Regions from separate parts of the Paenibacillus sp. genome, predicted to be linked through region 4. Evidence: riboswitches for the same ligand, from Rfam matches in the RefSeq annotation. Region 4 holds a riboswitch; each other region holds the start of a gene.
The links. Region 4 has a riboswitch for cyclic di-GMP ahead of VE009_RS22640 (chemotaxis protein CheX). Riboswitches for the same ligand answer to the same signal wherever they lie in the genome.

Region 1 (7,559 bases), on a different contig from region 4:
GGTCGACTACGCGTACGACGAGAAATACGGCTACTTGACGAGCTGCCCGACGAACGTCGGCACCGGCATTCGCGCCTCGGTCATGATGCATCTCCCCGCGCTCGTCATGACGCAGCAGATGAACCGCATTTTGCAGGCGATCCAGCAGGTCGGTCTCGCGGTTCGGGGGCTGTACGGGGAAGGCAGCGAGGTCATGGGGAATATTTTTCAAATCTCCAACCAAATTACGCTCGGGCAGACCGAAGAGGAAATCATCGACAATCTGCACGGCGTCGCGCGGCAAATCATCGAGCACGAGAAGGCGTCCCGCCAGAAGCTCATGAACGAATCGCGCGTGAAATTAACGGATCGAATCCGTCGCTCTTTTGGCATTTTGTGTTATGCTGAAGTTATCGATTCGAAGGAGGCGGCGCAGCGGTTATCCGACGTACGCCTCGGGGTCGACCTCGGCATCATCGAGGGGCTCAAGCCGAACGTGATGAACGAGCTGCTCGTCATGACGCAGCCCGGGTACTTGCAGCAGCATTACGGGCGGGCGCTCAGTCCCGAAGAGAGGGACTTGCACCGCGCGCGGCTGTTCCGGGAGCGGCTTGCGCATCGATCCTGATCGAAACCATCCCTTGGATTTTCATCCTTCTTGGAGGTGTATATTTATGATGTTTGGACGTTTTACGGAACGTGCGCAGAAGGTGCTCGCGCTGGCGCAAGAAGAAGCGGTACGGTTAGGCCATAACAATATCGGGACGGAGCACATCCTGCTCGGGCTCATTCGCGAAGGAGACGGCATCGCCGCCAAGGCGCTGATCGGTCTCGGCCTCGGTCTCGAGAAAATTCAGGACGAAGTGGAGGCGCTCATCGGCCGCGGCCAGGAGCAGCCTACCAATATCGCATATACGCCTCGCGCGAAGAAGGTTATTGAACTGTCGATGGACGAAGCGCGCAAGCTGGGGCATACGTACGTCGGCACGGAACATATTCTGCTCGGTCTCATCCGCGAGGGCGAGGGCGTGGCGGCGCGCGTGCTGAACAACCTCGGCGTCAGCCTGAACAAGGCGCGCCAGCAGGTGCTGCAGCTGCTCGGCAGCAGCGAAGCGTCGTCCGGCAGCCACAGCGGCACGCCGGCGAACGTCAACACGCCGACGCTCGATTCCCTGGCGCGCGATTTGACGGCGGTCGCGAAGGAAGGCAACCTCGACCCGGTCATCGGCCGCGCGAAAGAAATCGAGCGCGTCATCCAGGTGCTCAGCCGCCGGACGAAAAACAATCCGGTGCTCATCGGCGAGCCGGGCGTCGGCAAGACGGCCGTCGCGGAAGGTCTCGCCCAGCGCATCGTGGCGAACGAAATTCCGGAGACGCTGCGCGACAAGCGCGTCATGACGCTCGATATGGGCTCCGTCGTGGCGGGCACGAAATACCGCGGCGAATTCGAAGATCGCCTGAAGAAAATCATGGATGAGATCCGCCAAGCGGGCAACATCATCCTGTTCATCGACGAGCTGCACACGCTCATCGGCGCGGGCGGCGCGGAAGGCGCGATCGACGCGTCGAACATCCTGAAGCCGGCGCTGGCGCGCGGCGAGCTGCAGTGCATCGGCGCGACGACGCTCGACGAGTACCGCAAGTACATCGAGAAGGACGCCGCGCTCGAGCGCCGCTTCCAGCCGATCACGGTCGACGAGCCGACGGTGGACGAAGCGATCCTGATCCTCCGCGGCCTGCGCGACCGGTACGAAGCGCATCACCGCGTGAAAATTACGGACGAGGCGCTCGAGCAAGCGGTGCGCTTGTCCGATCGCTATATCAGCGACCGGTTCTTGCCGGACAAGGCGATCGACCTGATCGACGAGGCGGGCTCGAAGGTGCGCCTGCGCACGTACACGGTTCCGCCGAATTTGAAGCAGCTCGAATCGCGTCTCGAAGACATCCGCAAGGAGAAGGACGCCGCGGTGCAGAGCCAAGAGTTCGAGAAGGCGGCCGCGCTCCGCGACACGGAGCAGAAGCTGCGCGACGAGCTCGAGGAAACGAAGAACGAGTGGAAAGAGAAGCAAGGCCGCACGGACTCCGAAGTGACGCCGGACGATATCGCCCAGGTCGTCGCGAGCTGGACCGGCATTCCGGTCGTCAAGCTCGCCGAAGAAGAAACCGAACGCCTGCTGAAAATGGAAGAGATCCTGCATAACCGCGTCATCGGCCAAGACGAAGCGGTCAAGTCGATCTCCCGCGCCGTCCGCCGCTCCCGCGCAGGCCTTAAGGATCCGAAGCGCCCGATGGGCTCCTTCATCTTCCTCGGCCCGACGGGCGTCGGCAAAACGGAGCTCGCCCGCGCGCTCGCGGAAGCGATGTTCGGCGACGAGAACGCCGTCATCCGCATCGACATGTCGGAGTACATGGAGAAGCACTCCACGTCCCGTCTCGTAGGGGCGCCTCCGGGATACGTCGGTTACGAAGAAGGCGGCCAGCTGACGGAGAAGGTGCGCCGGAAGCCGTACAGCGTCGTCCTGCTCGACGAAATCGAGAAGGCGCATCCGGAAGTGTTCAACATCCTGCTTCAGGTGCTGGAAGACGGACGGCTGACGGACTCCAAAGGCCGCACGGTCGACTTCCGCAACACCTTGATCATCATGACGTCGAACGTCGGCGCGGATACGATCAAGAAAGGCGCGACGCTCGGCTTCACGGCCGGCGACGCGGCAGCGCAGACGAAGAACCAATACGAAGCGATGCGCGAGAAGGTGCTCGGCGAGCTCAAGAAGAGCTTCCGTCCGGAGTTCCTGAACCGGATCGACGAAGCGATCGTGTTCCACCCGCTCGACGAAACGCACATCGCCCAAATCGTCTCGCTCATGTCCGAAGAGCTGCGGAAGCGCCTGAAGCAGCAGGAGATCGACTTCTCGCTGACGGACTCGGCGAAGAAGTTTCTCGCGAAGGAAGGCTACGACCCGACGTACGGCGCGCGTCCGTTGCGCCGCGCGATCCAAAAGCACATCGAGGATCGCCTGTCGGAGGAGCTGCTCCGCGGCACGATCAAGAAAGGCGACACCGTCCTCATCGACGAGAAGGACGGCGAGCTGACGGTGCACAGCGAGGTTACGCAGAAGTAAAGAAGGATATGAAGGGCCTTGAAGCCGCTCCGGCTTCGGGGCTTTTTTGTTTGCAGATGGCGTCCACCGATGCTCCCGAGGACATTGGTTGCATGACCGAAGGAGCAAAAATCGCCAAAATTATGAAATTTTTAATTGATTACGGCAAAGTTTTCCACTATTCTATTGCCGAAAGCTACAATTTTCGTAGTTCTTTTGGAACAAAGGCAAAATCGTCGAAAGACGATGACGCAAAGCCATGGGTCTTCCTCCCTGCCCGAGCAGGGAAAAGATCGCCAGGTTGCTCAAGGAACAATGTCGTAGCCGCTTTCTGCTTATCTACGCTCCTGAGCGCCTGACCATGGCCTCGGGAGCTTTTTATTTTTGCAAGGCAGGGGAGAGAGGAAGACATGGGTAGAAGGTTGTTGCCGAAGTTCGCACGAAGGTTCGCGATTGGCTTGTGTTTAACGGCAGTGTGTGGGGGCGCCGCTTTCGTCGCGTACGCGGACACTTCGTTCGCGGTTACGGACGAGCCGGTCGCGAGCAAGGCGGGGGAAGGCACGTACATCTCGGGCGAGCACATGGTGTGGTACGAGGAGGACGGAAAGGGACGCCAAAATATTTTCTATCGGAATTTATCCACCGGGGTGGAGAAACAAGTTACAAACTACCCGTCCATGAAGGATTTGCCGCGCGTGACGGTCACCTCGTCGGGCGAGGTCGTCGTCGTATGGATCGACAAGAAGTATCTGGGTTCCGGTTCGGGGATGTGGGATGTGCTCGCGTATTATATGAATTCGCAAGAGGAAGTAAAGTTGTCTTCGGTCATTGCGCCGCACGTCGGCCTCAGCGTGTCGGGGGATCATGTCGCATGGTATCAGACGTGGAAGGGCGAGATGTACGCTTACGATTTATCGGCAAGGAAGGAAACGCCGCTCGGTCTTGGTACCAAGCCTACGGTCGTGAACGGAAATATCGCTTTTATTACCGGCGACGGAGATATCGCCTTGCATCACTTGATAACCGGGGAAACGAAGAGTTTAGTAGATCTTCCATATCACTTGTATCCTGCCGAGTTGACTTATAACGGAAAGCAGGTGCTATGGAAGGAAAGCGATCTCGACAACCGCACCAAGTATGTCCTCCTGGATCCAAGCGATGCGGGCGCCGCGCCGGTCGACTTGACGACAAAGTCGAAAAAGGAAGTGGAGTACCCGAATCTGTACCTCGGCGACGGACATGCGGCTTGGGTGGAGTGGAATGCCGGAACGCCCCGACTAACGGGCGTCGATCTGACGGCGAAACAAACCTATGAAGTTGCGCGCGGGGATCATGTCATTCATACGGTGTCTTTCGCGGGAGACCGTCTGATTATGAAGGCGGCCGATGGGCGGCTGGTGGCGCGTTCGCTGGAAATGTCGGCACCCGCTCCTGCCGAGAGGACCGAAGGCGAGAGCAGGGACCGCGATTCGCTGTCCGCGACAACGGAACGGAAGGCGGAGGCGTCGCCGGTGCGGGCGGGACCGATGGGGGCTGTGCTTACGTCGAAGGACGGAACGGCCCGGCTGGTTATTCCGGCCGGTGCTCTGGAATCGGAGGTCGAGGCTCGCTTCGAAATGGATGCCGTTATACAAGCGCCGAACGAAGCGAAGACCGAGCTCGGGGTGAAACGCGGGGCGACCCTCGCGTGGCGTGTCGATTTGGACGGGCGAACGCTGCCGAAGGACAAGCCTGCGGAGTTGGCGCTCAAGTTCGACGGGCTGCGCTGGTCGGAGGAAGAGCGGGAAAAGATGTCGATTTATAGATGGGAAGCGGAGGCCAAAGAGTGGAAGCGGATCGGCGGAACGGCGGATGCCGAAACATTCGAAATTCGAGCATCGCTCACGAGGTCCGGCACATACGCGGCATTCGTCTACGACGTCGCCTTCTCCGATACGGTCGGACACTGGGCGGAACGTCCCGTCGAAATATTGGCTGCGTTAGAAATCGTGAACGGTATGGAAGCGACTCGGTTCGCGCCGGACGCGACGCTGACGCGAGCGCAGTTTACGAAAATGCTGCTTGGCGCAATGGGCATTGAGCCGGAGACGGACGGGGGCCAGTCGTTCACCGACGTCGCCGCCTCGCACTGGGCGGCTCCTTGGGTCAATGCCGCCGCTCGCGCCGGAATCGTGCAAGGGTCGAACGGCACATTTGATCCGGAAAGCGCCTTGACGCGGGAGCAGATGGTGGCGATGCTCGTGCGGGCGCTGGAACGGCAGCGGCCGATATCGGAGCGCGAATCGCATTTGCCTTTCGACGACGCGTCGGCGATCAGCGACTGGGCGAGAACTTCCGCTGCGACGGCTGCAGCGCTCGGGTTGATCCAAGGCAGGGACGGCAAGTTCTTGCCGCATGCGTCGTCTACCCGCGCCGAGGCGGCGACGGTCATGTACCGCCTGCTCCGGGTGGCGGGCGACTTGTAGAAGGGGTGTGAAAGAATGAGGACATTCTTTGCCATGCATCGAACGGGCCGCCTCATGTGGCGCCAAGCGATCAGTATTTTGCTCATTGCGTCGCTCGTACTTCCCGGCGTGCCGATCTTCCCCGGGTTGGGGCCCGGCAAAGCGCTGGCGGCAACGACGGTCGGCGTAGCGCCGGCGAAGCTGGTTACCGTTTATGGCGGGAACGCCAACATTACGTGGAACTACGGCGTCAAACCGCACACATCGTCGATCGAGGCATGCGAAGTAGAAGAAATCCCTCCGGAACAACGGGGAGAGCCGTACGAGGACGAAGAGGGCAATATGGTATACCCTCCGACGCATACGATGGTGTCGCGCGGTTCCGTCGGGTCGAAAGCACCCGGGTTCCCCGGCGAGACGGAGTTGTTCGTATGGAACGGCAACGTCGACGGGAAGCCCTTGCTGGACGGAAGCTATACCGTATGCGTTGTGCCGAGCGGAGCGCCGGAATATTTCGGCTTCACCGAGGTAAGCGTGGATAACCCGAAGCCTCCGGCGCCGGCCTTCGTGCACGTCGTGCCGAGCCTTGACGCGAACGGCAGCGGGGTGCACAGGATCCGCGGCATAGCGGAGCATGGGACGAAAGTGACGGTTCGCATCGATTACATGATGCGGGACGGATACGAACAGGTGCCGAGTCCAGGACCGTCGCCCACATACACGGTGGAAATTCCATACGGCAAAATGCCGGACGACAAACATTTACAATGGGCGCTCAAGCCGGAATGGCGCGACGAGCCCGTGTCGATCGACAACTATTTCACGAACTTTCCGCTCCGCGACGACAATCGTCCGGAGCAGTATATCCGAGAATGGGAAATCGCCGTCCCGCTCAGATCTTACGAGACCGCCTCGATTACGGCGACGGCGGAACGGGCTGCGACGAACCCTTTCTTTCATCCGCAGCAACCCGATAAAAACATATCCGGCGTTTCTATTCCCGTGAAGGTGCTGCGGTACGTTGCCCCGGCTTGGGACGTGAACTGGGAGGCGCTGGCAGGATACTACTACAAAGCGGAAAACGTGCCTGCGATGATCGCGGGCGCGGAGCGGATCGCGACCGATAACGGCATCGAGGTCAACGTATGCACCGGAGATCAGCGCTGCGCGGGGCCGATCGACAAAGGTTGGAATTTGATTATTCAAGATCCGGCATTGGCGGGCAACATCACGGAAGAAGATTTAGAGGATTTGACATACGAAAAAATTGCGAATCGGGCCGATTACCCAAAACCGCTTTTCTGGGACCCAATTAATTTGGCGACCGGGGACTTTATTTTTTCCCATACTAACTTATCTCTTGCGGCGATCATGCCGCTGGAGTGGAAACTGACGTACCACAGCCGAGACAAGTATGATGGAGCGGTCGGCGTCGGCTGGCATCATTCCTTCGAATGGCGGATCGTGCGGCAAGGCGCGAACGCGATGACGGTATTGACTCCCGATGGGGCTAACTTTGTGTATGAAAGAACAAGCAGCGGCGAGTACCGAACGCCGGCAGGCACCTACAATACGCTGAAACAGCTAACCGACGGCACGTATGAAATGAAGACGCCGCAGCTGTGGACGTACGCATTCCGGGAGGACGGCGCACTGTATCGCATCACGGACAACAACGGCAACGTCGCAAACTTGTCGTACGAAGGCTCCGTGCTAAAGCGGGTCGATACGGTCGGGGCGAGCCTGTCATTCGCATACGGAAGCGCAGGTAAGATCGCGTCGGTCACCGACCACGCGGGGCGCACGGTGTCGTACGAGTATGATGCGCTGACGCACGATTTGCTTGCGATGAAGCTGCCCGACGGCGCAACGATCCGCTATACCTACGACAGTTTGCATCAGATGACGAGTATTACGAACCCGAACGAGAGCGGCACGCTGGTCAACGAATACGATGCGAACGGCCGCGTGGTGTATCAGAAGGACTTCTCGGGCGGGGAAGCGCGCATGACGTATTTGCCGGAAGAGGGCAAGA
Region 2 (7,559 bases), on a different contig from region 4:
GGCCGGCGTGCTGCGATTCGTATCGAAGCATTGGGATAAACCGATTATGATTACGGAGAACGGTATATCGACCGATCAAGATGCGGACCGCGTAGAGTTCATCAAGCGGGCGTTGAAGGGTGTCCACGAATGCGTGGAAGAGGGCATTCGCGTCATCGGATATATGCATTGGTCCTTATTGGATAACTTCGAATGGCAGCTCGGTTATGACCAAAAGTTTGGTTTGATCGCCGTCGATCGAGCGACGCAAACCAGATATCCTAAGGAAAGTTTGTCCGTTTTAGGCAATATAAGGGTAGGTTTTTCGGAATCTATATTGTGATCGAGGATGGAGTACCCGCGACGAATCGGGTACTCCTTTTTCTTAGGAGTGTATTCGTGGAAATGTTGCATAGTTTTGCATTATTTACTCAACCTATCCCTAAAACCAATTGACAAAGGGGTAGAAGTTGATGCGCAAAGATATGCGCTGTTATGTGTTAAGCCTGCTAATGGCGGCATTACTCCTGCAGACAGCTTGCAATGGCAATACCAATGACAATATGGAAATCCAAAGTGCGGAAAGGGGAGGGGGAGGACAGCAGCTTCCACTTGCATCGGAAGACAGCGGCCGCATCCCATTAGTTAACAATGAATATGTCCCGATCCAGGACTTGTCGGAAGCGATCGGGTATCGTACGAACTGGAACCCGAATGCGCAAGTACTTAGCATTGGGGATACCGATGTCATTTTCGAAATCGCCATGAATCAATCGCGTGCGGAAATCGATGAAAAGCCGGTTCAGCTATCAGGCCGTCCGGTGCTGATCAACGGGAAACCGCATGTCCCCGTTTCCGCACTTTCGGAGCTCTTCCAGCGGGAGATTCGGTACTCCGTACAAGACAATCATGTAGTCGTTCATCCCGTTACGAATGACGGGGCGACTACGAACCAAATGGCATCGGAAGAAGGGTCATCCGTCGGAATGCTGCATACGACGAATGCCAACGCAGCGGTGGCCGAAGTCAAACGAACGGTGACACTGCGCGAGAGGCCGTCGGTACAAGGGGACAAAATCCGGTACGCAAGACAAGGGGAAAGACTCGATGTTCTCGAGAACGTCAATCGGTATTGGTTGAAAGTAAGGGATGCGAACGGCCGGGTCGGGTACGTATCTTCTTCAAGTAAATACGTAGATATTAAAACAGCGCCGGCACCGGCGACAAATCCACCCTCCTCGAATGCCAATGCAGCGGTTGCCGAAGTCAAACGATCCGTGACGCTGCGCGAGAGGCCGTCGGTGCAGGGGGACAAAATCCGATACGCAAGAGAAGGGGAAAGGCTTCAAATTCTCGAGAACGTCAACCGCTACTGGTTGAAAGTGCGGGATGCGAACGGCCGAGTCGGGTACGTATCTTCTTCGAGCAAATACGTAAATATTACGGGGAATAATGCAAATGCGGGAACCCCGGCACCGACAACCCCCGCCCCGGCAACCCCGGCCCCGACAGCGCCGGCACCGGCGACTAACGCAGCTGTAAGGAATGTCATCGACGCCGGCATGAAGTATTTGGGGACGCCCTATGAATTCGGCTCGAGCCGCAGTAACACAAGGACGTTCGACTGTTCCGATTTTGTTAGACAAGCCTATATTGACGGGGCAGGAATCACGCTGCCTTCAAACTCCCGAACACAGGGGGATTACGTACGTAGAATCGGAAAAACAACGTCCGACTGGAGACAATTGAAGCCGGGGGACATCATGTTCTTCATGTCGTACAAAGGATCAAGGGCATCAAATTATAGCGGGATCAACAAAAGCAGCCAACGGATCACGCACGACGGAATCTACATCGGGAACGGCAAAGTGCTTCATACGTACTCCGAAGATGCCGGCGGCGTCCGGGTAGACTCCTTTGAGGGCAGGCATTGGGAATACCGATTCCTCTTCGGCGGGAGCGTATTTTAAGAATACGGGCACCCGCAATAGAACTGCGACAAATTCGATGTGGCGGAGAATGCAAGGACAGGAGCGAAACAGGATGCTCCTGTCTTTTTGTTTGGCCATGCTTACCGGCGGCGACCGGCTCATGAACGTCGGACTTGCGATCCCCTTGGCTCGCGGAGATTGGGCAATTTACAAAACGTTATATTAATTCTCTATTGAAAATGATTTAATATCTTAGTATAGTGTATATCACATACACAATATTGCCTTTTTTGACAATTTCATACTTCGTACGACAATAGCAAACCCACTGAAAAGTGGCGACGCAAAGCTACAGGGGCTAATGCGGATTTGCCTAAAGACCGCGATGCCAGCCAGTTGCCGAATACGACGGAAGCCTCCGTCTATCTTTCTATGTCTCGTAAGCTGGATGGGGGCTTTTTGCGCGCTTTTTTTGGGAAAGGGGGGATGCAGGGGAACCAATTTTCGCTTTAAAAAAGACTTTATGAGAGGAGGAAGATCGCAAACGAATGTCCGGCATTCAAACGAAATCGATGCCTGCCGTAACGCCGACCGCTTTTCCGATTCTGATCGCCATCAGTATCGTACATTTATTGAACGATGCGATGCAGTCGACCGTTTCGGCGCTATTTCCGATTTTGAAAGAATCTCTGCAACTGACGTATAAGCAGATCGGGCTGATCGCCTTCTGCATGAGCACGACCGCCGCATTGCTGCAACCGGTGGTCGGGAAAGCGGCGGATGCGCATCCCCGGCCAAATGTATTGCCGATCGGGGTCGTCTTCACGTTGACCGGTATCGTTACTCTATCCTTGGCGTCGAGCTTCGGCGTCATTTTGCTCGCCGTGATCGCCATCGGCATCGGATCCGCCGTCTTTCACCCGGAGTCTTCCCGGGTCGCTTATATGGCCGCCGGGAACAGGCGAGGACTCGCGCAGTCGATATTTCAAGTCGGCGGCACGATCGGTACCTCCCTAGGACCGATAATGACGGCGGTGGTGTTCGTCCCATTGGGGCAGTTCGGCGTCATCTGGTTTTCGATAGCGGCATCGGCCTGCATCGTGATCCAGATGTACGTGGCAAGCTGGTATCGCAATCACATGACGATGCATGCCAAGCGCGGGGCGCAGCGCGCAAGCCGCTCCGCGGCATTATCTCGGCGCCAGATCGCTTGGACGGTCGCGATCCTCGTATTTTTGCTTTTTTCCAAGTATGTATATGTTTCCAGCATTACTAGCTACTATTCGTTTTATTTGATTCATCGCTTCGGTTTGCCGATCGCGCATGCGCAGTTGCTGCTGTTTGCGTTTTTGTTCGCGTCGGCGATCGGGATGCTGGTCGGAGGGCCGATTGCGGACCGGTTCGGCCGCCGGAACGTCATTTTCCTATCTATTTTCGGGGCGGCGCCGTTTTGTCTGTTGATGCCGTACGCAAATTTGTTCGCTTCCGGCGTGCTTGTCATTTGCGCGGGGTTCGTGATGTCGTCGGCGTTTTCGATTATCGTCGTCTATGCGCAAGAGATGATTCCGGGGAATGTCGGACTCATTTCCGGATTGTTTTTCGGTCTGGCGTTCGGTCTCGGAGGTCTCGGCTCGGCCGTGCTCGGTTGGGCGGCCGATGCGAGAGGCATTGAATTCGTTATGCGGCTGTGCGCGTACCTTCCTTTGCTAGGCGTGTTGGCTTTGCTGCTTCCGAATGAACGCCGCAATGCGACGGAGGCCTGACGGCCTTGTCGGCCCAAGGACAACTTTACGAGAGGGGTTTTGGCCATGATTAGCCTTTTTGTATATGGCACGTTGTTAACAGGGGAAGCCAACCATCATATTATCGCTCCTTATTTGTTAGCTGCCGAACCTGGCGCGATCCGAGGGAAGCTGTACAATGTCGGACCGTATCCCGCGCTCATGCTGTCCGAGAGCCGCGCTGACGGCATGATCGTCGGCGAATGGATGATCATCCGCGAAGCCGGTCTGCCGGCGTTGGACCGATTGGAGCAATTTTACGGACCGGGAGACCTCCGCAACGAATATGAGCGCGTGCGCGTCGTCGATATCGACGGAAATCGCGAAGGCTGGGTTTATTTATATGTAAGGCAAGACCCGAAGAGCTTCCCGGAAATCGCGTCCGGGTCGTGGAGAAGCGTCGCGGAACGTCCGAGAGGCGATTTGCTGACGGCTTGGGCGCCTGTCTAAAAGCTCCTGCGGGGCATGGAAGGGGGCATAGGGATTGGAAAATGGTGTGAGGATCGTTCCATTGGGGGAGCGGGCGTTCATTGTCCATTACGGAGGCGGCATCGATCCGGATACGCATCGTAAGGTGTTAGAATTCACGCGCATTCTGGAGGAACAACCGTTTCCCGGTTTTGTAGAAGCGGTCCCGTCTTATGGAGCGGCGGCCGTATATTACGATCCGATCGCTGTCGTTAAAACGAGTTGGAAGGTAAGAGATGCGCAGTCGCAAGTGGTGCGGTGGTTAGAGGAGCGCTCGGAGCGCGTCCGCGCTCGAGCGGCGGCTGTCGCAGGTGCAGGCGCAGGCGCGCTTACCGAGAACGCGGTGGAAATTCCCGTCTGTTACTGCTCGGAGTGCGGACCGGATTTGCCGTTCGTAGCCGAGCGCAATCAACTTTCCGCCGAGGACGTCGTAAGCATCCACACGTCACGGTCGTATAAGGTGTATATGATCGGTTTTATGCCCGGGTTTCCGTATCTCGGCGGGATGTCCGAGCGCATATCGGCGCCGCGCCTGTCGACTCCGCGAGAACGCGTCCCGGCAGGAAGCGTCGGAATCGCCGGAAGCCAGACGGGCGTATATCCGTTCGCATCGCCCGGCGGGTGGCGTTTGATCGGGCGCACGCCGCTGCCGCTGTTTCAACCGGATCGGACGCCTCCGAGTGTTTTGACTGCAGGGGACACGGTTTATTTCAAACCAGTCTCTCATGGGGATGGAAGCGGGGGCATGTAATTGACATTGACGATCATGAAGCCTGGTCTGTTCACTACAGTGCAGGATCGAGGAAGAACGGGGTGGCAGCGGTTCGGGGTCTCCGTCGGCGGGGCGGTCGACGAATTGTCGCTGCGGTTAGCCAACATCCTGGTAGGCAATCCCGACGATGCGGCCGCATTGGAAATGACTCTATCGGGAGCTGAAATGGTGACGGAGGAAGAAGTCGTTGCGGCGGTATGCGGAGCGGACATGCATGCGCGCGTCGACGGCGATCCTCTGCCGATGTGGAGGCCGGTAACGATTCCGAAGGGATGCACGATCACGTTCGGGACGGCGTCGGAAGGTTACCACACAGTCGTTGCGTTCCGCGGCGGAATCTCGGTTCCGCAGGTGCTGGGAAGCCGTTCGACGGCTGTGCGCAACGGCTTCGGCGGCTTAGAGGGAAGAACGCTGCGGGCAGGAGATCGGTTGGAGATCGTTTCGAACATGCCGCGGCGGCGCACGAACCCGGAGGAGAAGGGCGACATAGACCGTTACCATGCCGGAGCCTGGTTTCTCGGTGCCGAATGGAGAACTCCGGGCATGGCGAAGCTCGGGAATGGCGCTGCCGAAGTGCGCGTCATGCAAGGATGCGAGTGGGAGCGATTCACTGGCGAAAGCCGGGACCGATTCTTGCTGCAGCCGTTCGTGATGCTGGCTGAATCGGATCGTATGGGTGCACGGTTCAGTGGACCGCCTATACACTTAGAGTCTAGGACGGATATGCTCTCGGAAGCGGTCACGATGGGCACTGTGCAGGTGCCTCCTGACGGTCGGCCGATCGTGCTTATGGCGGATCGCCAGACGACGGGAGGCTACCCTAGGATCGCGCAGGTGGCGTCCGTGGACCTTCCTGTCATTGCCCAGATGCGTCCCGGCGAGCGAGCGCGTTTCCGGTTGATCAGTACGCAAGAAGCCGAAGCCCTATGGATCGCCCGCGAACGAAAGCTAGAGGTTCTCCGATTGCTCGTGAATCTTGTTGAGTCGGATTAGACGGTTCTTTAAGGGGCCCTGTGCAATATGCGCAGGGCTCCTGTTCGCGATGTCAAGGCAGCAGACAATCAACTCTTCGTATCGAGATAATCGACACTTTTGCTTCTTACGTTGAAATATCAACAAATCGCGTTGTTTTAACCATTGATTGCCGATGGTCTAATTATATAATAGACATTAGTTGAATAGACAATCACTTTTGTTTATTCATTTAGGGTTCGTTATTTGAAATTTCATTCACAGGGGGATCAATATGATTACTGCCAATGCTCGCGCCGTTTTCAACGCTCATGGCCCGTTCGAACAGACCGTAATCGAGCGCAGAGACCTACAACCGTACGACGTCCTCATTGAGATTAAATACGCCGGTATTTGCCACTCCGACATCCATACCGCTCGCGGCGACTGGGGCCCGGTGCAATACCCCCTCGTGCCGGGGCACGAGATCGCCGGAATCGTCGCCCAGGTCGGTTCGGAAGTGACCAAGTTTGCCGTCGGCGATCGCGTAGGGGTAGGCTGCATGGTCGACTCCTGCAGGGAGTGCGTCCACTGCCGTGATGGAGAAGAGCAGTATTGCCTGAACGGAATGACCGGCACTTACGGGGCCATCGACCGGTACGGGCAGTATACGCAGGGCGGCTACTCCACCCGCATCGTCGTAACCGAAGACTTCGTGGTTCGGATTCCTGACGGAATCGAGCTTGACGCCGCTGCGCCGCTGCTGTGCGCCGGCATCACGACGTACTCGCCGCTGCGGCATTGGGGAGCCGCTCCGGGCAAAAAGGTAGCCGTCGTGGGGCTCGGCGGGCTTGGCCATATGGCAGTTAAGTTCGCTCGCGCCATGGGGGCGGAGGTTACGGCGTTATCTCAAACCTTGAAGAAGAAAGAAGACGGTTTGCGGCTTGGCGCGGATCATTATTATGCGACGAACGATCCGGAGACGTTCAAGAAACTGGCCGGTTCGTTCGACCTGATCGTAAATACCGTGAGCGCGAAGATCGATATCAACGCCTTCTTATCGCTGCTGGCGCTGGATGGTACGCTGGTCAACGTCGGCGCGCCGTCGGAACCGCTGCCTGTTCAGGTATTCTCGCTGATCCCTCATCGCCGGTCTTTCGCCGGATCGATGATCGGCGGTATACGCGAGACGCAGGAGATGTTGGATTTTTGCGCCGAACACAACATCGCTCCAGAGATCGAAGTGATCGCCGCGAGCCAAATCGACGAAGCTTGGGAACGCGTATTGGCTTCGGATGTCCGGTATCGTTTCGTGATCGACATCAGCACGATGGAGAACGAGTAACGATCCTAGTAAATATGTGGGGCACGCCTACACCGGTGTGCCTCTTTCGTTGGAGCGGCTGCGCCGATCTAAAGCGGAATGGGGCGCACGTCACCGGCGGGAATCGAGGAATCGGATACGAATCGGTCAAGCAATTGGCTTCGAATGGGTATGAGGTCGTCTTGGGAAGCCGGGATCCGGGAAAAGGTCATGAAGCAGCAAAAAAGCTTAGAGAGTCGACGTTAGATGTTTCTTTCGTCCAGCTATGGACCGTTCGACGGACCGGTCTATTTTCTGGATTATAAAGTTCTTCCTAATAAAATTCCGACTTGTTTGGCCATCGCTTGCGGCGG
Region 3 (7,559 bases), on a different contig from region 4:
GGGAGGCCGTTTTCTGCTTCGTTGCCGCCGCTGCCTCCGCCAGTGTTATTGCCGCCATTGTTACCTCCGTTGTTGCTTCCGTTGTTATTGCCACCGTTGTTGCCACCGTTGTTGCCACCGTTATCGCCCCCATTGTTACCTCCGTTATTGCCACCGTTATTCCCCCCGTTGTTGCCTCCGTCATCTGGCGGCGGCGGTGGCGGCGGTGGCGGTGGCGGCGGTGGCGGTGGTGGCGGCGGCGGCGGCGGTGGTGGCGGCGGCGGTGGTGGCGGCGGCGGTGGCGGCTCAGCGTTGGAACCGCCGGTGAGCAAATTCGCGCCGATGCCGAGCAATCCGCTGCCGAACGCATTCCCGCCGCTCGTCAGCAGATTCAAGCCGAGGCCGGCTCCGGCGCCGGTTCCAGTCGCTTTGCCGTTGCCGCTCGACAACATATTGCCGGCCGCGCCGGCTAATCCGCCCGTTCCCGTCGCCTGGCTGCCGCTGGAAAGCACATTCGCACCTAGACCGGCCACCCCGTCGCTCGAGGAACCCGCCGCGCCGCTCGACCCGCTCGATAGTACGTTGCCGCCGATGCCAGCGAGCCCGCCGGTTCCGGTTCCTTGGCTGCTGCCGCTCGACAGAACGTTGCCGCCGACGCCTGCAGCCTCGCCCGTGCCCGAGCCTTGGCTGCTGCCGCTGGACAATACGTTGGCGCCGACTCCGGCAGTGCCGCCCGTGCCCGAGCCTTGGCTGCTGCCGCTGGACAATACGTTGGCGCTTCCGCCGACAAGGCTGCCGCTGCCGGATGCGCTGCTGCTGCCGCTCGAGAGAACGTTGGCGTTCACGTTCGCCGCCTTGCCGCTGCTGGAAGCGCTGCTGCTGCCGCTGGACAATACATCGGCGTCGACGCTTGCGGCTTTGCCGTTCCCGGGCAATTGGACATCCAACTTAACATTGTCACTGCCGGCCGAAGCGCCGTCTTCCTTAACCGACAATAGGTTGGCCCCGATGCCGACAAGATCGCCGTCGCCCGACGAGTCGTTATCGTCATCCTTCAACAAATTGACGTCGATGCCGGCTGCTTTGACGCTCTCCGCCGCCCCTCCCCGACTATCGGTTCCGACGACAGCGCTGACCGGCTCCGGCAACGAAGTCGGCGATCCTGCCATCGCCGATTGGGCGAATCCTCCGACAAAGAGCAAAGAAACCGCTCCCGCCTTCAACGCCTTCCCGGGCTTCCTCCTCATACTTCAACGCCTCCAATTCATAGGATCGACGTCAAACGAACGGTGCCGACCATTGACCGCTCTTTTCGAAGTGCAAAAAGAAAAATGCCGGCGAAAAACATCGCTGACGGCACGTTCGACAAAATCGGTTAAGATACATACCGTATCATTCTATGCACTAAATGTATCATCCTTCCACCTTTCTGTAAATGCATGCGACATGAAATTTTCGACAAAATTTTCATAAAGTTCTACTCCAATGATGCTAAGTCGCAATGAAAAGGGGAACCTTCGTCGTGCTTCTTTCTGCTTACTTCTAGTCCTGGAGATTCTATTTTTTTCCTCCTCGTTGCCACTTTTTTGGAACATGCTGTATGTTAAATAAAGGCAATATTTTCAAAAAGGGGAGAAACCCATGGAACAGAAGATCGTGATTGACGTTAGAACCTTATTGCAGCATTTAAATATACATAACGTATCTTGCGATCTCTTCTTGTCCAAACCGCATGACCAAACACAAAAAACGCCCGTAAACGGATCTGCTTTATGCAGCATGCTGGTGGAACAAGCGCTGCAGGAGCTGCCGGTTAAGGTCGTTTAGTTTACATATATCGTTAGTTAGACCCATAAAGACAAAACCACTCCTGACAAATGGGGAGTGGTTTTTGACAAAATTAGTTGTTCTTCAAGATCGAGTTAGCTTCTTGTTTCAGGAACTCCTCGGTCGAAATTACATTGGCATATACTCCGTTAAGTGCACTTACAAAGGCATAATGCACCTGATCAGCTGGCACGATCTTATCTCTATAAGGTAAGTCCCTTGTAGTACAAGCATCTTCAATAAGCGTACAACTAAAACCTAGCTCCATCGCAGCTCTGACTGTGGCATCGATACACATATGCGTCATCATACCAACAATCACTAGCTTGGTCACCTCAAGCCCCCTCAACTTTGCTTCTAAATCGGTCTGGAAGAAGCTGTTAGGTGTGCTTTTCGTGATCACCGTTTCGTGTTCCAGAGGTAGAACAGCTTCATTTATTTTGACTCCCTCTGTATTGGGAAGGAAGAATGTTGCCCCTTCGTGATTCGAGATATGCTGAACATGGAAGATATTGGGGTTGTTTTGTCTAAACCATTCAAGAATTTTACCTGCATGATCGGCTGCTTCTACTGGATTGCTTAATTCCATCCTTCCATTTGGAAAATAGTCATTTTGAATATCGACTATGATCAAAGCTACGCTCACTTTATTCACCTCATCAAAATATTTAGTTACAATAAAATCATAAATAATATTTTGATTTTGGACGATACTTTGGTGAAACACTTTTAAGTCAAATGATTTCATGGTGAAAGGATTTATATATATGCAACTTGATCATATTGATTTTTATATCCTCAAGCTATTATCCGAAAATTCGCGCATTCAATGGAAAGACTTAGGCGAAATAATCCATATGACTGGGCAAGCCGTAGGTAATCGTATTAAGAAACTTGAAGAAAGTGGTGTAATTAAAGCCTATTCTCTCATAATCGATGAAATGAAATTAGGTTTTTCTTATACAGCGTTTGTCATTATTCATATGAAAACAGCAGATCATGTTTCGTTTATTCGTTTTATTCATGATCGAAACGAGGTGGTTGAAGCTCACCGAATCTCAGGGGAAGGCTGTTACCACTTAAAAATAAAAGTTAAATCCCAAGATCAACTGAATTTTTTCCTTGATAAACTTCTCGATTACGGGAACTATAGTTTAAATCTGTCAATACAAGAGATCAAACAAGGCAATCCGTTGACTGCAGCATCGGAAGAATAGCATATTCTAAATCATCATCCGTTAAGCACTCAACCGAGTAAAATAAAAAGATCCCTTATGCAATAAGGGATCTTAGTGTCGTATGTATGGAGCGGGTGATGGGAATCGAACCCACGCTACCAGCTTGGGAAGCTGTGGCGTGGGTATTTCTTTGCCGATCTGAGAATTTAAAATTGCGGCTGTATCAGTAATTATTGCCGATAGCTCAGTTCACATTAAACCCGTGTTTATCATCAATATGAATTAACTTGCCCCATAATTGCCCCATGTTGCCCCCCCGAACTTCCACTGCGATCACCGTGGTCTTGAGAAATCCCAATATGAATGTGATCGAGGGAAACGCCGTATATTCTGCATAGTTCCAGAGCCTTGTCGTATTCCATTTTCCTATTATCCATTTCATAACGTAAAAGCGATTTCGTCGATATACCGACCAAGCTGGCCGCCTCCTCAAGCGATAGGCCCGCATTTTCTCTCGCAGCGCAAAGCGTTAATTTATACGACATCCTTGAAGTGCCTCCCGTTTACGTGCTGAAAAAGTATGTGTATAATTTTCCAATACAAATAAATTAAATAAGAGGTGTTAGATGGCGCTCCGGTTGAGGAGCCGCCTGCCTGAAATTCTCGATCAAACCGGAAAAACACAAGCCGCGTTGGCCGACTATTTAAACGTAACCGAGAGTTATATTTCTCAGGTTATAAATGGAAAGCGACAACTGTCTGTCATGAAGTTAAAATTAGCAGCGAGATTTTTAAACTGTTCGATGGACGATTTGATCGAGTTGATTGAAGATTAAAAGCAGGCGGTTGGGCTTAATAGCTCCTCCTCCGGACCAGACTTAAGCTATACGTTAAGTTGTTCTCATAGAAGTCCATTCACCTCGCCATTCGGCAGCTGGCTGGCATAGATCTCAGAAGTCACTTCTCGCTGTTTCCTTAGCCCCTTTAGCTTTGCGCCGCCGGCTTTCACCGGCTTTGCCATTTCGTTACATACAAATATAACACCTTTTTACATTTCTTTATATAGTTAATATTCCATATTTATCTATGTGGCTTGATCTAGGTGGCATTTCGAACAGGCTTCGGCAGCTTCGTGATGAACCGTGCGTACCCATCGGCGTTCTTAATCAGGTTGAGGGAATGGTACCGAGGCAGGTTGAGCAGGTCCTCCTCCTGGTACGGATACAGCTCACTCTGCAGCTCCGCATAGTTCTTCTTATCGCACCCGCTTATCAGCATGTAGGAAGCGTTGGCACTCCGGAGCTCGTCTCGGATGATGTTGATCTGGTTCAAATAGTGGCAGCTGATGATCGGCTTCAAGCTGAATTTTGCGAGCCGGCTTAGATTCTCCTTCAGCATCCGTTCCGTCGTGCGCACCTGGTACAATTCGTCGATGACCATGTTCACCTTCGTATGCTTCGAGCGGTCCGGGATCTGGTAGTCGCGGATCTGGAGCGCGAGTCGGAGCTTCGACATCCAGTAGGTGCAGATGACGTCCTTCTCGGCGTCCGTCGGGTAGGCGCGCTCCGGCATCCGGATGCAGATCAGTTGGTTCTTCTGGATCTCCTTTACGAGGTCGATATTGCCGGCCGTATCTTTCTGCAGCATCATCTCGAGGTACGTGTTCGCCTCGAGCTCGTTCATGCGGTCGATGATGCCGGATATAAGCGAATCCTTCGTTCCGGTCACGACGCCCTTCTTGTCGGTCTCATCGAGCTCGGCGAGACTCGCGGCATGCTTGCGGAGAAGCTCCGCCTGCGAGGCCGGCGCCGCATTGATTGCTACGGCGCGCGCCTCGTGGTCCTGCAGCACCTCGAATACGTCTCGGATAGCCCCACCGTTGATGAAGACGACGAGCGCAGCCGCCTGCAGATAACGCTTCATTTTTGGCGTCAGCGGCGCATCGTTTGTCGCGATCGCATTGACCAGCGTCTGCAGCTGCGTCGCCGACATCTTCGCGTTCTCGTATTGGCGGAGTGGATCCGCGCTGCGGCCGATCTCATTGTAGCCGAGCCCTTGCAGCTTCCGGAGATCCCCGCACTCGATGTTCAGAACTTTCTCCGGCGGGAACAGCGCGGCGATCTCGCTGCTGAGCTGGCAGTTCGAGATGAAGTCGAAGACGATCATGCACTCACCGTTTCGGATCGCGTCCGCGCCGAGGTTCCCGAGCAGCGTCGACTTGCCGGCGCGCGTCGGACCGATTAGCACCAGCGTCAGGTTCCGGTATTCCCGGTCCGTCGAGAGGTACGCCTTCTGCTCCTGGCCGCGGTACGTGTTCGTACCGATGCACATGACGCCATGCCGCAAATCCTCCGGCACTTCCGTCTCCTGCGTCTCCACCCGCTCAATCCCTGCAAAACGCTCAAGCACCTCGCGCCCCGGCAGAGCGATGAAGTTCTGCGCCTCCTGGTCTCCGATCTTGTTCCGCTCTGCATGCAGCGTGTAGTCCGTGAAGTGGAACGTACGTCGGTACGGCTTATACGCGAGCCTGTTGTCCTCCGAGATCGTGTCAAAGCTCTGCGCCAGGCTGCGCGCCGCGTTCCGCTGCCGGAGACCGTCGGCACTCTCGCTGAGGACCACGATTTCCGTGTTCAGGATCGTCGCGCCGGCTTTCCGCTGCGTAGACTCGCTGATAGCCTTGCCGCCGTTCAGGCGCTCGATCAGCCCCTCCAGTAGGTTCGTACGCGTCTCTTTTGCTTTCTTTCCGGTGAACACCTCGCCCATCTCCGACAGCAGCGTGTTGGCCACCGAAAGCGCCATCTTGGCCGCGTAGCCGAGGCCCGCCTTGTTACGGTCGACCGGCATGTGACGGTTCACCTTGTCGATCGTATGGCGGTACGTGGCGCGCCAGGAGAACTGGGAGCCGGGCAGGAAGTTATAGAACACCGCAGCCTTGTCACCCTCCTCGAGGAGCTCAACAACGTTCAGGTTGCTCAGCAGCAGGTCGTTGTTGCGGCGGTCCGTCGCCAGGCTGAGGGCGTCCTCCTTCTCGTAATGCAGCTGCAGCTTCGTCGCGCCTACGCCGAACTCCGGCAGTGCGTCTACCTCCTCGATCGTGACGCCGGTCCAGACGTCTGTGATCTTCTCTCGCAGAAAACTGAGGTGCTGGCGCGGAACGATGAAATAGAACTCGATGCGCTGCCGCTCCATGTAGACGTAATAGCTGACCTTGGCCGGCGCCGTCACGCTGTACCGTGTACCGAGCAAAAACTCGCGGCCGAGCACCTTGATGAGCTTCTCCTCCTCCCGCTTCACGTTCTCAAGTATGTTCTTGTATAGCGTAGCGATTGCCCGGGCGATTTTGTGCGTGGCTTGGTTCCGAATCGAATTATTTGGTTTGAGTCTTAGAAAAGCATACTCCGGGCGGACGACTTGCAGCACGTTGCGGATCGGGACGGACTTCATGCTGCAACACCTCTCACGAAAAATCGGACCAATACATACACGGTGAATAGGATCCCGCTCCAGCGGTACCCATCTTTGAGCCCAACGACCCCGAGGACGATGCCCAACCCGCATCCAATCAGTGTGATCGGGTAGATCGCGTCGACGAGAAGGTTCCCCGTCGCGGCCAGCCAGTCAACGATCTGCTCCTGAATGTGGCCCCTCACTGCGGCTTTCGCCTCGCCGACCGTGCTGCCGAGTGCCCGCTCCGCGAGACCCCTGATCGGTGCGGTAAGCGCCGAGCCCACGCCACCCCCGCTAAACTTGTCGACCGTCTCCGCCATCGGCGTCGGATCGATCCACTCTCCACCCCGCATCATGGCAAAGTGCAGGTGCGGCCCGGTCGAGTGGCCAGTGTTCCCGCTGAAGCCGAGCAGCTCGCCGACGCGGATCCGCTCCCCGTCGTGGACGGTCACTTTATCCATGTGGCCGTACACGATCCTCGTTCCGTCGTCCAGGCGGAGAATGACGCCCTTTCCGATGTTCTCGGCGCCGTAGTCGACCACGCGCTCGACGACGCCGTCTGCAACGCTGTGCAGCTCCGTGCCGCGCGGCATGGCGAGGTCGATGCCGGTGTGCACCCGGCCGTCGCGGACCTCTTCGAGGGTGCCGTAGGGCGACGTGAGACGAAACTTCATAGGCATGCCGTGTCCCTCCTTACACCTCGAAGATCCCCTCGACCTGTTCCAGACACCAGGGCAGCCCGAGCAGAATGACGTAAACCAGCAGATACCCAAGGAAATTCTTGCGCGCCGAGATCATATCTCCCTGAACCATGTTCGTCACCGTGTCCAATCCCCCTTTGAACACGATCACCCATTTGCCGATCCCAACCAGCGGCCGGTAAATCGCCTCGGCCTTTGCGTCGATCGCATCCTGTGTCGTCGGAGCGAATGCCGACACCGCGTCGGCCGCGAAGCTCAGGTCGGCGCCCGCCAGGCACAGCGTCGCCGTGACGCCGGCGACCCGGTAAACGATCTTGTTCCGGTCGAAGTGTTCGACGATGATCTCGACCGTCGTCTTCGGCTTCCATTCGCCCCGGACGAACTCACGGAACGGGATTACCTCCGTACGTGCCATAGCTCTCACCTC
Region 4 (7,559 bases):
CGCGATCATCGCCGCCGGCGTCTTCCTCGCCGCGGTGGACCGATATCGGCCGACCGCGCGATCCGCGCTTCGCGCCTGGCTGTGGCTGAACGCGCTCGCCGTGCCGGCGTTCGTCGCCAATCGGTTCACGGGCGAAAACTTCATGTTCCTCGCCCGCAAGCCTCCGACAGGTTCGCTGCTCGATCTGCTCGCGCCGTGGCCGTGGTACATCGCGCAGCTCGAGCTTGTAGCGCTGGCGTTTTTGTTTGGACTGCTGGCGGTCGTCAAAGCGGCGGATCGGTGGATGCTCCGGTATAAAGCGTAATTTTTGAGACGGAAGGCTTACGCGAAACGCAGCGGAAGCCTTTTTTAACGCCCTAATATGTAATATATGTGTAAGATATAAATTGAAAATATGGAAACTATGTCATTTACAATAACATTTTCCGTTATTAATATGGATATATCATCACAAAACACAAAGGGGTGCCGTTCGCATGAATCTTTCGAAGTCGGAGCATGGCCTGTATCGCGCGGCGGCGGCAGGAGCGGCGGCGCGTTTCTACGACGAGATGCACGGTGCCGAAGGCCGAATTCGCGCTCATTACGAAGGCGTGTACGGAACGTTCCGCGGTATGCCCCCGGACAGCTTGGCTCGACGGCAGGCGGCGATGAACGAGCGCATGCTCGAAGAAGGGATCACCTACACGCTGTACCATCCCGATCAAGCCGATCCGCTCGAGCGATTGATCCCGTTCGATCTCATTCCGCGCATCATCCCGAGCGGCGAATGGAGCATGCTCGAGCGCGGGCTGCTCCAGCGCACGAAGGCGCTCAACAGCTTCCTCGAAGACATCTACCACGAGCAGCACATCCTGAACGATTGTATCATCCCCCGCAAAATGATCGTCTCGAACCGCTATTACCGTCCCGAAATGGTCGGCTTGAGCGTGCCGAACGGCATGTACACGACGTGCGCGGGCATCGATTTGATCCGCGACGACCAAGGGAACTATTTCGTGCTCGAAGACAATTTGCGCTCGCCGTCCGGATATTCGTATTTGTTTACGTCCCGATCGATTACGAAGCGAATGCTCCGCGAGCTGTACTTCTCCTACCCCGTCGAGGAAACGGACCACAGCTTGAACCATTTCTTGGCCGCGCTCAAGAGCATGGCGCCGTCGGGGCGATCGTCGCCGACGATCGCGCTGCTGACGCCCGGCAGCTTCAATTCCGCCTACTTCGAGCACACGTATTTGGCGCAGCAAATGGGGATCGAGCTTGTGGAAGGCCGGGACCTCGTCTGCATGGATCACAATATTTATATGCGCACCCGCTCCGGGCTTCGCCGCATCGACGTGCTGTACCGGCGCATCGACGACGACTTCCTCGATCCGCTCGCGTTCCGTCCCGATTCGATGCTCGGCGTCGCCGGCCTCATGAACGCGTATCGGGCCGGCAACGTCGCGATCGCGAACGCGCCGGGCACGGGCGTCGCCGACGATAAAGCGATATATACGTTCGTCCCGGACATGATTCGATATTATTTGAACGAAGAGCCGATTCTCTCGAACGTGCCGACGTATTTATTGAGCCGTCCGGACGAAAGGGAATACGTGCTGCAGCGGCTCGGGGACATGGTCGTCAAGGAGACCTCGCTCTCCGGGGGCTACGGCATGCTGATCGGCCCGTCCGCCTCCGAGCGGGAAATCGAGGCGTTCGCGGACAAAATTCGCGCCAATCCGTCCAATTATATCGCGCAGCCGACGATTCGGCTGTCGACGGCGCCGATTTTCAACGGCGGCGCGTTCGAGCCGAGGCATATCGATTTGCGGGCGTTCGTCCTGTCCGGGAAAGACATGCACGTCATCCCCGGCGGCCTTACCCGCGTCGCGATGAAGCCGGGCTCGCTCGTCGTCAACTCGTCTCAAGGCGGCGGCGTGAAGGATACTTGGGTGCTCGCGGAGTGAATCCGCCGGAACGATAAAAAGGAGGCGTCCCCGATGATGAATCGCATTGCGGCATCGTTGTATTGGATCGGACGGTATACGGAGAGAGCGGAAAACCATGCACGCTTGATCGACGCGTTCTATCACATTCGCGAGGAAACGTCGACGGGGGAGAGGCTGTGGATTCGCATCGTGCAGGCGCTCGGCGATCCGGCGGTGTTCGAATCGATGTACCGCAGCTACGGCGAGCGGGAAGTGCTGCATTATATGATCCTCGACCCGGCGCATATCAACTCGATTCACTCCTGCGTCAATCAAGCTAGATCGAATTTGAAAATGATTCGCGACCGGCTGCCCGACGAGCTGTGGGACATTTTGAACGGCTTCGCGCTCTGGCTGAAGAGCAATGAAACCGACGAGCTGCTGCTCGATTCGCCGTTTCTTTTTTTGAAGAGGGTCAAAGAATGGCTTGGGACGTTTTACGGCGTGGCGCACCATACGATGATGCGCGATCATCATTGGCATATTCTCGAGTGCGGCCGCTTTTTGGAACGGGCGGAAAATGCGGCAAGGCTGTTCGACTCCGTTTACCATTCGATCTTGGAGGAGCCGAAACGGACTCATTTCTTCTTGTTCTCGGCGGTGCGCGCCATCGGCGGCGCGGACGTGTTCCGCAGGCTGCACACGGACCATTTCACGATCGAGAACGTCGTCTCCCTGCTGCTGCTGAACGAACGGTTCCCGCGGTCGGTCCAATTCGGGTTAAGCATGCTGGAGGAGCACCTCCGCTGCTTGCGCAATATCGACAGCTCGGATACGACGTACGAGAGAACGATTCGGCTCGTCGTCAAGGCGAGATCCGAAATGTCTTGGCTGGAGGCCGACCCGTCGGACGGCTCGCTGCACGAGCATCTGCTGCGCGGCATGTCGGTCATCAACGGCCTCGGCAGCGCGGTCGGGAACTCCTTTTTTCGCACCGAACAGGGGGCCAACGCATGAAGCTCAAAATTCGTCACATCACTACGTACCGGTACGAGGATCCGGTCACGGACAGTGTCAATGAAATCCGCTTGTCCCCGCGCACCAATTTCCGCCAATCGTGCTATCATCATTCGATCACGGTCGAGCCGACGGCGCCGCTGTTTACGTACGAGGACGGCTTCGGCAATCGCATCCACGCGTTCACGGTCAATCGATTGCACCAAGAGCTCGTCATCACGTCCGAATCGACGGTCGTGACGCACGACAACGACGGCATGCTCGGCCGCGTGCTGACGCCCGAGGAGGATTGGGCGACGCTCGCCGACGACAAGCTGCAGAACAAGTACGCCGAATTTTTGATGCCGACGCACTACGCTTCTCTCGACGACGGCATCTCCGCGTTCGCGAACGAGGCGCGGCTTGCGGGCGCCGGCGTGTACGACCAAGTGATGGCGCTCGTGTCCAAAATTTACGCCGAATTCGAATACCGACCGAACGCGACGCATGTCGGCGCGACGGCGTCCGACGCGCTGCGCGGGCGAGCCGGCGTCTGCCAAGACTTCGCCCACCTGATGATCGCCTCCTGCCGCGCGATGGGCATTCCGGCCCGCTACGCGAGCGGGTACCATTTCATCGGCGATCTGCAGACGCGAACGGCCGATTTCGAACAAGCGTCCCACGCTTGGGTGGAGGCATACATTCCGGGCACCGGCTGGCTCGGATTCGATCCGACCAACAACAACCGGGTCGACGAACGCTATATCAAACTCGGCCACGGGAGAGACTATGTCGACATCGTGCCGGTGAAAGGCATTTACCGCGGGACGCCCAACCAGCAGCTGATCGTCGAGGTGGACGTACAGCGATTATAGTTTCATTAAATAGGTTAAAAATATATCATATTAGTAGTGCTAAAGAACGATCTGTATGGTAGAATCATCCCATAGCATCTTCTTATAACGAACTGGCAAACCTGCCCGAAAGGGAGGGACGCAAAGCCACAGGCCTAAAGGGACGACCTAAGGCGGCTGGGTTGCCGAAAATACGGAGAAGGCTCGTTCGGACTCGAATGGAACGCCCGCGTAATTTTCGGGCGTTTTTTTGTTGCCGGCGCAACCGAGGGGGGTTCACGATGCAGGCCGAATTGATCAACCCGTTCCTGACGTCTTCGATTCAGGTGATCGAAATGCTAGCTAACGTTAGGCCGACGGTAGGGCAGCTGCAGCTGAAACAGGTGCAGTACACGGAGCGCTGCGTGTGGTTGAAAATAAACATACATGGTCAAGTGGAGCGCGACATTTTGTTCGGGTTTCCCGAACGGATGGCGATGAACATGGTCTCGGCGATGCTTGGCGGTTATACGGTGACGGGACTGGACGACATGTGCCGGAGCGCGGTGGCGGAGCTCGGCAATATGATCTGCGGCAACGCGAGCACGATGATGAACCACCGGGGCATCGACGTGGACATTACGCCGCCGCGGCTGATGGACGACGGCGCTCCCGAGTGGGGAAAGCGAGCGGTCAGCATTCCGCTCGATGTCGGTCGAATCGGGCATTTCGACATTCATATTATCGGTTGAACGTAGATATAAAGTACATGCGAACGAGGGGGAAGAGCGGATGTATGAGGCGCTGCATCATGCGGCGGTCGTCGTGACCGATTTGGCGCGCGCGAAGCGGTTTTACGGGGACGTGCTCGGCCTTGCGGAGCTGCCGGATCGGCCGGCGTTCCCGTTCCCGGGGGCGTGGTACGCGATCGGCGCCGATCAGCTGCACTTGATCGTTCATGAAGGGGCGAAGACGCTGCGCGGCACGCGCGGCATCGATTCGCGGGACGGCCATTTCGCCATTCGCGTTCGCGACGCAGGCGAGGTAAGGGCGCGGCTGGACGCGGCGGGGTGGGCGTACGACGACCGGCCGCAGAGCGTAACCGGCTGGCATCAGCTGTTCGTGACCGATCCGGACGGGAATGTGCTGGAATTTAACAGCCGGAAGAGCGAATGAATGCACGAAGGACGAGGCGGAACGCCTCGTCCTTCGTCGTTACGATTATTTGCGGCGGTGCCGGGTCAATCGCATGTAAGCGAGCAACGCGGCGAGCACCATCGCCATCATGGCGACGTTCTCGGTCGTCGCGGGATCTATTCCGAAGGATAAGCAGATAAATTTGGCCAAGTTGTTGGCGACGAACGCGACGAGCAAAATGAGGAGCGGGCGAGTAAAGTTGAATTTGCGCAAAATGGATGGCCTCCGTTCGTTCTAGAAATTAAGAGATGGGCCGCTCGGCGGCGTCTAGCGGCTCGAACAGCAGCTCGACTCGGTTTTTCCCGCTGCGTTTCGCCCGGTAGAGCGCGCGGTCGGCTCGGTCGATCAGCGGCAGCGCGTCCGCCGATGCCGGATGCGCGGTGTGCGACGCGCCGACGCTGATCGTAACGTAAGGCGCCGCGTCGGATGCGGCGTGGGGAATCGCGAGCGAGGCGACGGTTTCCCGCAGCCGCTCGGCGACGACCGCGGCGCCGGAAGCGTCCGTATCCGGCAGCAGCACCGCGAATTCCTCCCCGCCGTAGCGGGCCAGAACGTCGGCGGGGCGCTGCAAAACGGCGGCGGCCGCCTCCGTGACGCGCCGCAGGCAATCGTCGCCTTCTAGATGACCGTACCTATCGTTGAACTTCTTGAAATTATCGATATCGAACAGAAGCAGGGAGAGCGGCCGCCTCGTGCGCTTCGCCCGTTTCGTCTCGCGCTGCAGCGCCGCGTCGAAATATCTGCGGTTCGCAACATTGGTAAGGCCGTCGAGCTGGGACAGCTTCTGCAGCCGTTCCTTCTCGAGGCTTCGCTTCGTTACGTCGCGAAGGACGACCTGCATCAGCTTCCTGCCGTTATGCTCGACGAACGCGCACGTGCCTTCGACGTCGATCGTCTCGCCGTTCGTGCGCACGAGCTTCGTCTCGAACGGAGGAATGTCGGCCGCGGCCGTCTGGCGCATGCGCTGAATTCTGGCGTTCATTCCGCGCCGAACGTCGGGCAGGAACGCGTAAAAATCCGAGCCGGTCAGCGATTCGGGGCGGTCCGCAAGCACGAGGCGGGCGTAGGCCTCGTTGCAGAACACGATCTTCCCTTCGTCGTGAATCAAAATCGAATCCGGGGACAGCTGGACGAGCGTCCGGTACCGTTCTTCGCTTTCTCGAACTCTTCGTTCGGATCGTTTGCGCTCCGTAATATCCCGGGTCACCCCGAGCAGCGTATCCGGCCGGCCGTTCTCGTCGTAGAACGGGGTGAGCGTCGTTTCTACAATCAAATCGACGCCCTGAAAGACGACCGGTTCCTCGTATTTGATCGACCGCCGCTGCGTAACCGCTTCCGTAAAACGCTCTTGCACGAAGTCGATGACGTCGTCCGGGAGCGTCTGCTGCAGCGTGCGGTTCAGGAATCCGCTTTCTATGTATCCGGTATGACGCAAGTAGGCCGGGTTTACCGCAGCGAACCGGAACGTGAACGGCGGCTCGTCGCCCTCTACCGTCGTCAAAAAGATCAAATCGTCCGTCGTATCGATATACAGCTTGGATAACTTCGAAACATCCACCGTCTCGTATCTCCCCTTGGGTCGCCGCCGAGTTGTCCGTTCTTACGAGAATACTTAAAAGTATATCATATCGAGGGCGGTTTGACGCCGCTGTTTTGTCAAGATTTCGCGGTTGATTCCGTTTGTTTTTGTGAAAAAGATACAAATCTATGCCTCTCGCCGCAAGAAGTTATGGCGGAATTGTGATATGAACCGAATTTGATGGAATGGATATTTACATCTGCCCGCTCCTTCTAATATAGTATATTAAATACTAAAATTTTAAGCGATTCATAGGTGCTAGCTTGTCATCGATCAATCGGCGCGTTGCGCGCTTTATTGATATAAAAGAGAAACATAGGAGGACGGGAAAATGAGAAATAAAGGTTGGTTGCTGGCGGCATGTCTCGTGCTGCTCATGTCGATCGTAGCCGCGTGCGGAGGAGGCGCTGCCGAACCGGCTGGCGGCTCCGGCGCGAGCGGCGCCGGGACGGCCGGCGGCGAAGCTGCCGCGGAGGAAGCTCCGGCGGACGCGGCGCCCGCGAAAATCGCGGTCGTGTTCGCGACGGGCGGCCTCGGCGACAAATCGTTCAACGATAACGGCTACGCCGGCATCGAAAGAGCGAAAGCCGAGCTCGGCATCGAGTACGACTACGTCGAGCCGCAAGAAATTTCCGAGTTCGAGACGCATCACCGCGAATTTGCGAAAGCGGGCGAATACGCGCTGATCGTCGGCATCGGCTTCGACCAAGTCGACGCGATCGGCAAAGTAGCGGCCGAATTCCCTGACCAGAAATTCCTGCTGATCGACTCCGTCGTCGAAGCGCCGAACGTCGCTTCCGCGATCTTCAAAGCGCACGAAGGCGCCTTCCTCGCCGGCGCGCTGTCCGCGAAGAAATCCGAAACGAAGAAAATCGGCTTCGTCGGCGGCATGGACATTCCGCTTATCAACGCGTTCCTGGCGGGATACGAAGCCGGCGCGAAATTCGCGGAGCCGTCGACGGAAGTGCTCGTCAACTACGTCGGCGCATGGAACGACCCGAACACCGGCAAGGAGATGGCGGTCTCGATGTACGACGGCGGCGC

Region 1: linked by a shared signal. The riboswitch ahead of VE009_RS21580 (S-layer homology domain-containing protein) and the one ahead of VE009_RS22640 (chemotaxis protein CheX) in region 4 are both predicted to bind cyclic di-GMP.
Region 2: linked by a shared signal. The riboswitch ahead of VE009_RS14180 (MFS transporter) and the one ahead of VE009_RS22640 (chemotaxis protein CheX) in region 4 are both predicted to bind cyclic di-GMP.
Region 3: linked by a shared signal. The riboswitch ahead of VE009_RS02620 (helix-turn-helix transcriptional regulator) and the one ahead of VE009_RS22640 (chemotaxis protein CheX) in region 4 are both predicted to bind cyclic di-GMP.

The regions. Positions count from the first base shown of each region.
Region 1 covers NZ_DASQNA010000039.1:231,775-239,333, forward strand. The annotation lists gene VE009_RS21570 (protein arginine kinase) at 1-607, shown strand, start outside; gene VE009_RS21575 (ATP-dependent Clp protease ATP-binding subunit) at 654-3,101, shown strand; cyclic di-GMP riboswitch class I at 3,297-3,389, shown strand; gene VE009_RS21580 (S-layer homology domain-containing protein) at 3,491-5,545, shown strand; gene VE009_RS21585 (DUF6531 domain-containing protein) at 5,561-7,559, shown strand, end outside.
Region 2 covers NZ_DASQNA010000025.1:375,682-383,240, reverse strand. The annotation lists gene VE009_RS14190 (glycoside hydrolase family 1 protein) at 1-322, shown strand, start outside; gene VE009_RS14185 (SH3 domain-containing protein) at 453-1,949, shown strand; cyclic di-GMP riboswitch class I at 2,219-2,314, shown strand; gene VE009_RS14180 (MFS transporter) at 2,459-3,673, shown strand; gene VE009_RS14175 (gamma-glutamylcyclotransferase family protein) at 3,719-4,141, shown strand; gene pxpB (5-oxoprolinase subunit PxpB) at 4,176-4,910, shown strand; gene VE009_RS14165 (biotin-dependent carboxyltransferase family protein) at 4,911-5,924, shown strand; gene VE009_RS14160 (NAD(P)-dependent alcohol dehydrogenase) at 6,178-7,227, shown strand; gene VE009_RS14155 (SDR family NAD(P)-dependent oxidoreductase) at 7,242-7,511, shown strand; gene VE009_RS14150 (TetR/AcrR family transcriptional regulator) at 7,506-7,559, opposite strand, start outside.
Region 3 covers NZ_DASQNA010000007.1:332,493-340,051, forward strand. The annotation lists gene VE009_RS02600 (hypothetical protein) at 1-1,226, opposite strand, end outside; gene VE009_RS02605 (hypothetical protein) at 1,621-1,806, shown strand; gene VE009_RS02610 (cysteine hydrolase family protein) at 1,880-2,452, opposite strand; gene VE009_RS02615 (Lrp/AsnC family transcriptional regulator) at 2,574-3,023, shown strand; gene VE009_RS02620 (helix-turn-helix transcriptional regulator) at 3,257-3,529, opposite strand; gene VE009_RS02625 (helix-turn-helix transcriptional regulator) at 3,611-3,820, shown strand; cyclic di-GMP riboswitch class I at 3,911-4,013, opposite strand; gene VE009_RS02630 (hypothetical protein) at 4,083-6,428, opposite strand; gene VE009_RS02635 (M23 family metallopeptidase) at 6,425-7,111, opposite strand; gene VE009_RS02640 (hypothetical protein) at 7,125-7,547, opposite strand; gene VE009_RS02645 (hypothetical protein) at 7,553-7,559, opposite strand, start outside.
Region 4 covers NZ_DASQNA010000041.1:80,290-87,848, forward strand. The annotation lists gene VE009_RS22620 (TIGR02206 family membrane protein) at 1-304, shown strand, start outside; gene VE009_RS22625 (circularly permuted type 2 ATP-grasp protein) at 552-1,949, shown strand; gene VE009_RS22630 (alpha-E domain-containing protein) at 1,983-2,927, shown strand; gene VE009_RS22635 (transglutaminase family protein) at 2,924-3,781, shown strand; cyclic di-GMP riboswitch class I at 3,866-3,950, shown strand; gene VE009_RS22640 (chemotaxis protein CheX) at 4,042-4,491, shown strand; gene VE009_RS22645 (VOC family protein) at 4,532-4,915, shown strand; gene VE009_RS22650 (hypothetical protein) at 4,961-5,149, opposite strand; gene VE009_RS22655 (diguanylate cyclase) at 5,178-6,494, opposite strand; gene VE009_RS22660 (BMP family ABC transporter substrate-binding protein) at 6,847-7,559, shown strand, end outside.